2 regions of the Streptomyces sp. S186 genome follow, and region 2 is predicted to be linked to the other one. Evidence: predicted binding sites of a transcription regulator. Region 2 holds the regulator's gene; the other holds the start of a gene.

Region 1 (3,403 bases), 1.6 Mb from region 2:
GCCCGCTCCAGCTGGCGCGGCACCAGGTGGTCCCGGGCGATGACGACCTTCTCGTCCTCCGTGTAGCCGTCCAGCCGGACCAGTTCCATCCGGTCCAGCAGCGGCTCCGGGATGGCCTCCAGGACGTTGGCGGTGGCCAGGAACACCACGTCGGAGAGGTCCAGTTCGACCTCCAGGTAGTGGTCCCGGAAGGTGTGGTTCTGCGCCGGGTCCAGCACCTCCAGGAGGGCGGCGGCCGGGTCGCCCCGGTAGTCGGAGCCCACCTTGTCGATCTCGTCGAGGAGCACGACCGGGTTCATCGAGCCGGCCTCCTTGACGGCCCGCACGATCCGGCCGGGGAGCGCGCCGACGTAGGTGCGCCGGTGGCCGCGGATCTCCGCCTCGTCCCGGACGCCGCCCAGGGCGACCCGGACGAACTTCCGCCCCATGGCCCGCGCCACGGACTCCCCCAGCGACGTCTTGCCGACGCCCGGCGGCCCGACGAGCGCCAGCACGGCGCCGCCGCGGCGCCCGCCGACCAGCCCGAGCCCGCGCTCGGACCGCCGCTTGCGCACGGCCAGATACTCGGTGATCCGCTCCTTGACGTCCTCCAGGCCCGCGTGGTCGGCGTCCAGGACCTCCTTGGCGCCGGCGATGTCGTAGGCGTCCTCGGTCCGCTCGTTCCAGGGGAGTTCCAGGACGGTGTCGAGCCAGGTGCGGATCCAGCTGCCCTCGGGGCTCTGCTCGCTGGCCCGCTCCAGCTTGTCGACCTCCTTCAGGGCCGCCTCGCGGACCTTCTCGGGCAGGTCGGCGGCCTCCACACGGGCGCGGTAGTCGTCGGACTCCTCGGCCGCGTCCTTGGAGTTCTCGCCGTTCAGCTCGCGCAGCTCCTTGCGGACGGCCTCCAGCTGACGGCGCAGCAGGAACTCCCGCTGCTGCTTCTCGACGCCCTCCTGGACGTCCTTGGCGATGGACTCGGCGACGTCCTGCTCGGCGAGGTGGGCGCGGAGCACCTCGGTGGCGTACTTCAGCCGGGCGACCGGGTCGGTGGTCTCCAGCAGCTGGAGCTTCTGCTCGCTCGTCAGGAACGGCAGGTACCCGGCGTTGTCGGCGAGCGCGGGGACGTCGTCGATGCCGGTGACGCGGTCCACGACCTGCCAGGCGCCGCGCTTGCGCAGCCAACTGGTGGCCAGCGCCTTGTATTCCGTGACGAGTTCGGCGACGGCTCCGGGAAGGGGGTCGGGGGCCTGCTCCTCGACGGTGGTGCCCTCCACCCAGAGCGCGGCGCCCGGGCCGGTGGTACCGGCGCCGATCCGGACCCGGCCCAGGCCCCGGATGAGGGCTCCCGGGTCGCCGTCGGACAGCCGTCCGACCTGCTCGATCCGCCCGAGCGTGCCGATCGCGGCGTACGTCCCGTCGATCCGCGGGACCAGCAGCACGCGGGGTTTGCCGCCCGACGGGGCGGCGGCCTGGGCGGCCTCCACCGCGGCGCGCACCTCGGCGTCGGACAGGTCCAGGGGCACCACCATGCCGGGCAGGACGACCTCGTCGTCGAGAGGCAGCACGGGCAGGGTGAGCGGTGTGGACTCCGTCGACCGAGCAGACGACTCAGCAGTCATGATCTCCCCTTCGGCAAGCAAGTTGAGCTTTACCCACTCAATGCTGAACACCCTGCGGTTGTTCCCCGGGGCGTGTTCGCTCTGAGCGATCGGGCCGCGGGCAGCAGCGAGCAACTCGGTTACGGGGCAAGGCGCGTGGGGGCGTGGGCACCGGCCGGAGGGGAAGGGCGGCGCTACCAGTGGCCGGGGCGGCGCAGGCCGCGCGGCAGCCTGGTGGTCGCGTCGCCCCGGGCGGCGTTCACCTGGGCCTGCGTCAGGAAGATGCTGCCGGTGAGATCGGCGCCGCGCAGATCGGCGTCCCGGAGGTCGGCGCCGATCATGTCCGCGGACCGCAGGTCGGCGCCCCGGAGGTCGGCCGCGATGAGATACGCCCCGCGCAGGTTCGCACCCCTGAGGTCGGCGTCCTTGAGCCGCGCCCCCATCAGGTCCGCGCCGCGCCGCTCCTTCTTCCGGCCCGGGACCTTCGCCCGGACCAGCTCGCTGACCCGCAGCAGCAGGACGTTGACCGCGCCGCGGTGGGCAGCCACGTCCAGCGCGGCCAGTTCCCCGGCGGTACCCAGGGTCAGCCGCTCGGTCTTCTCCAGGAGGGCGCGCAACTCGTCGCGTACCGGGCGGGCCGGGGGCAGCGCGACCGCCTCGGTCAGGTACCAGAGCAGTTCGTGGAGCTGGCGCATCACGGCGAACGCGTCGAACATCGGCCGGGCGGTCTCCGGCGCGCTCCGCCAGTCCCTCCCCTCGAAGGTGACCTGGGAGATCTTCTGCCCGGCGCCGAAGCACTCGAAGACCGTGCAGCCGGAGAAGCCGCGCTGCCGCAGGTCCCGGTGGACGCCGCAGCGGAAGTCGTCCTGGAGGTTCGGGCAGGGCCGCCCGGCCTCCTTGTCCAGGGCGAAGTCCGCCGACCGCGCGAACGGCAGCGCCACACAGCACAGGCCGAAGCAGTTCCCGCAGTCGGAGAGCAGCGGGAGCCGGGCGGCGTCCGGGCCCTCCGGGCTCTGCGGCGGGGCGGACGGACGGTCCCCGGCGGGGCGGCGGCGCTCGTGCGACACGGTTCTTCTCTGCTCCTGCGGCCGGCGGGGCCCTTTCGTCACGGCACCCGCGAAGACCTCCATTCTCCGCGACCGGCACCCGGCACGTCGTCCGGGAGGCCCCGCGGACGCGGCGCGGGACGCCCGTCGGACCCGCCCTGAGGCACCCGCTCCGCCCGCAGCGCCGGGTGGCCCAGGTCGCCCGGCAGCGGCGCGGGCCCGGTGCGCCGGCGCCGCCAGTGGTGGAGCAGCGGCCAGGCGGCGACACCCAGGGCGAGCGACAGCAGATGGCCCCAGTCGGTCATCGGGTCCACGTAGGCGAGCAGGCCGCTCAGCGCCTGGTAGCCGCCCGCGGCCAGCAGTGGCCAGCGCGCCCAGGCGGGCAGCAGTCCGGCGAGCGCCCCGAGGCAGGCCATCACACCGAAGCTGATGCCGTAGTCGAGGCGGTGCAGCGAGCTCTCCGGCAGTTCCCCGGCAGCGACCGAGAAGCCGACCGGCACCTCGGTGGCGAGGGTGGCCAGCGCGTGCCCGCCGAAGAACACCACGGCGGTGCGCACCCCGCCGATCCGCCGCTCCAGCGCGGTCAGCACGAAGAGGAAGGCGACGGCATAGCCCGAGACGACTCCGCCGGCGCTCCACAGGGCGCTGGCAACCAGCACCAGCAGCGGTGCCTGGGTGAGGTGCACCACGTCCGTACTGGAGCCCTGGAGCAGCGCGGACACCACGGAGGGGTCGCCGTGCTCCGCGTAGAGCGAGGTGGCCACGAGCAGCAGCGCGTAA
Region 2 (3,403 bases):
CGGTGACCTTGTTCAGCGAGCCTTCCGCGGAAGACTACGTGGGCAACACCACCATCCCCTTCGGCAAACCCCTCCCTCTCCCCGCCCCCTTCTCCTTCGACCTGGAGACGGCCGACTTCGTGTGACCAGCCAGGGGCCGCCCGCCGCGGCCCCCACTACCCTGGCCCCCATGGCCCACGACCTCTCCGCCCTCTCCCCCGAGTACCTCGCCTTCTGGGGCGAGTACCAGATGCCGACCCTCACGACCCTGCGGGCCGACGGCACCCCGCACGTCGTCCCGGTCGGTGTGACCTACGACGCCGGGCAGCGGATCGCGCGGATCATCACGCGCAAGGACAGCACCAAGGTCAGGAACATCCTCGCGGCCGGCGCCGACGGGGCGCGGGTGGCGGTCTGCCAGGTGGACCGCGGCCGCTGGGCGACCCTGGAGGGCGTCGCCCGGGTGCGGACGGACGCCGTGACGGTGGCCGACGCGGTGCGCCGGTACGCCGAGCGGTACGGCCGGACCCCGGAGCCCAACCCCGACCGCGTCATGATCGAGATCGCGGTGACCAAGGCCCTCGGCCGCGCCTGAGGCCCGCCACGTCCCCTTCTGCCGACGCCCCGCGCTGCCGCCGGCCCGTCCCGCCGCCGTCGCCAGGTCCGTACCTGGCCGAAACCGGACCCCGTGAATCCGCCGCCGCGCGCCCACCTGGTACTCAGGAACGGCAGGAACCGAACACCTCCGCGCAAGGACGAGCGGCAACGGACCTGTCCCGGGCAAAAAGACGGCAGCTGGAGGCCGCATGGCGTCGGCGTTGGGCAGTACCACGACGACCGTTCCGCGCCGTCGCCCCCACAAGCGGACGGTCCGGCCCCGCCCGGCCGCGGAGAACTGCCCCCGGTGCGGCGGCCAGTTGGCCGTGAACCAGGACGGCTGGAAGATCTGCCACGCCTGCGGATACGCGTCGCCGCCCGGCGTCGCCCCTCCACCCCGGGCCCCCGGCGGGGGTATCGTCGCCCCCACAGTCGCCACGCCCCGGAGGGCACGATGAACTCGGTCCGAGTGACGGCGATCGCCTGCCTGATGCCGCTGTCCGAGCTGGACGAGGATCCGTTCCTGGTCGACGACCGCAGCCAGCACGCCATGTGCAAACAGTGGGCGGCTGCCCGTGACTACCGCCTGACCTGCCAGCTGAGCCTGCACCAGCTGCGCGCCGACCACAGCGCGCTGTGGCACGACGTCGAAGAGGGCCTGGTCGATGTGTTCGTCACGCCCAACCGGCGGGCGCTGGAGTACGCCATCGACGGCGCCGAGGAGTTCGGCGCCCGGTGCGCGGCCGCGGGGGTCCGGCTGGAGACCGCCGACCTGGACGAACCGGTCTACACCCTGGCGATGAAGTCGCAGGTGCACCGGCGGCTGTCGATGCCGACGGCGGGGTACAACGGCTGCTGACCGCCGGCGTCACGGACACCCGGAGATACTCGGAGACACCCGCGGACACCCGCGGACCCGGCGGCGTGACGCATGACGAAGGACCGGGGTGGTGCGCCCACCCCGGCCCTTCGTCACGTCGGCGACGGCCTCACAACAGCCTCACTCCGAGGACCGCTTGGGCCGCCAGACCACCAGCGCGCTGGACTGCTGCACGTCCTGATACGGCACCAGGTCGCGGCGGTAGGAGGCGTGCACCGCCGCCTCCCGCTGCCGCATCGCGCTGGCCGCGCCCTCCAGGGCGCCCTGCAGCTCGGCGACCCGCTGCTGGAGGGCCGCGACCTGGTTCTCCAGCTCGATGATGCGCTTGATGCCGGCGAGGTTGATGCCCTCCTCCTGCGACAACTGCTGGACGGTACGCAGCAGTTCGATGTCGCGGGCGGAGTAGCGCCGGCCCCGCCCGGCCGTACGGTCGGGCGAGACCAGGCCCAGGCGGTCGTACTGCCGCAGGGTCTGCGGGTGCAGGCCGGAGAGCTGGGCCGCGACGGAGATGACGTACACCGGCGATTCGTCGGTCAGTTCAAAGGGGTTACGACGCTGCCCGCCCCGGCTGTCCATCTCATGCTCCCTTCGCGGCCTGGAACAGCTCCGCCCGCGGGTCGGGGCCCGCGGTCGCCTCGCGATAGGACTCCAGCGCTTCCTTCGCCTTGTCGCCGAGGTCCCCGGGAACGACGACCTCTATGGTGACCAGCAGATCACCTCGGGTGCCGTCCTTGCGGGCCGCGCCCTTGCCGCGGGCCCGCATCGTGCGTCCGTTGGGCGTGCCGGCCGGCAGCTTCAGCGTGACCGCCGGGCCGCCCAGCGTCGGCACCTTGATCTCGCCGCCGAGCGCGGCCTCCGGGAAGGTGACCGGCACCGTGACGGTGAGGTTGTCGCCCTTGCGGCCGAAGACCGGGTGGGCGCCCACGTGGACGACGACGTACAGATCGCCGGCCGGGCCGCCGTGTTCGCCCGGGGCGCCCTTGCCGCGCAGCCGGATGCGCTGCCCGTCCGAGACGCCCGCAGGGATGCGGACCTGCATCGTGCGGGAACTGGACGCGCGCCCGCTGCCCTTGCAGACCTCGCAGGGCTCCTGGGCGATCAGGCCGCGGCCCTTGCAGTCGGCGCACGGGTCGGTGAGCGAGAAGCCGCCGCCCGCGCCCCGGCTGACCTGGCCGGTGCCGACACAGGTCGGGCAGACCCGAGGCGTACCGTTTTTGTCGCCGGTGCCGGAGCACGCCTTGCAGGGCGCCTGGCTGGACATCCGCAGCGGGACCGTGGCCCCGTCGACCGCCTCGGTGAAGCTGAGCGTCACCTCGGACTCGATGTCCTGGCCGCGGCGCGGCTGCGTACGGGTGCCGGTGCCGCCGCCGCGGTTGAACAGGCCGCCGAAGACGTCCCCGAGCCCGCCGCCGAAGCCGCCGGAGCCGCCCGCGCCCCCGGCGCCCCCGAAGAGGTCGCCGAGGTCGAAGTTGAAGCTCCCGCCCCCGCCGGGGCCGGCCCGGAAGCCGCCGTTGCCGAACAGCGCCCGGGCCTCGTCGTACTCCTTGCGGCGCTTGGCGTCGCCGAGCACGTCGTTGGCCTCGGAGATCTCCTTGAAGCGCTCCTCGGCCTTGGCGTCGCCCTTGTTGGCGTCCGGGTGGTTCTCCCGGGCCAGCTTGCGGTACGCCTTCTTGATCTCCGCCTCGGTGGCGTCCTTGGGGACGCCGAGGACCTTGTAGTAGTCCTTCTCGACGAAGTCCTTGGTGCTCATCCCCGACGTCCCTCCTTCCGGGCGGTTCTCGCGTCGGCCCCTACGTCAGCCCTCGTCCGGGCCACCGTTCTCCTTGTCCGCGGCCTTGGCACCCTTGGCTCCCTTGCCGCCCTTGGCACCCTTGGCCTCCTCGTCGGAGGCCGGCTTGGCGCCCTGTGCGCCCGGCTGCGGCTCGGCGACCGCGACCCGCGCGGGGC

What was found. The regulator HspR, encoded in region 2, represses chaperone genes until heat shock. The targets are predictions, from matches to a motif close to TTGAGNNNNNNNNNCTCAA.
Region 1: the regulator HspR is predicted to act here: its motif matches at 1,621-1,639, upstream of lon (endopeptidase La).

What each region holds. Positions count from the first base shown of each region.
Region 1 covers NZ_CP193932.1:2,830,574-2,833,976, forward strand. The annotation lists gene lon (endopeptidase La) at 1-1,598, opposite strand, end outside; gene ACRAS8_RS11640 (pentapeptide repeat-containing protein) at 1,772-2,644, opposite strand; gene ACRAS8_RS11645 (rhomboid-like protein) at 2,683-3,403, opposite strand, start outside.
Region 2 covers NZ_CP193932.1:4,394,084-4,397,486, reverse strand. The annotation lists gene ACRAS8_RS18900 (Uma2 family endonuclease) at 1-125, shown strand, start outside; gene ACRAS8_RS18895 (pyridoxamine 5'-phosphate oxidase family protein) at 170-574, shown strand; gene ACRAS8_RS18890 (hypothetical protein) at 1,031-1,435, shown strand; gene ACRAS8_RS18885 (heat shock protein transcriptional repressor HspR) at 1,577-2,032, opposite strand; gene dnaJ (molecular chaperone DnaJ) at 2,034-3,206, opposite strand; gene grpE (nucleotide exchange factor GrpE) at 3,252-3,403, opposite strand, start outside.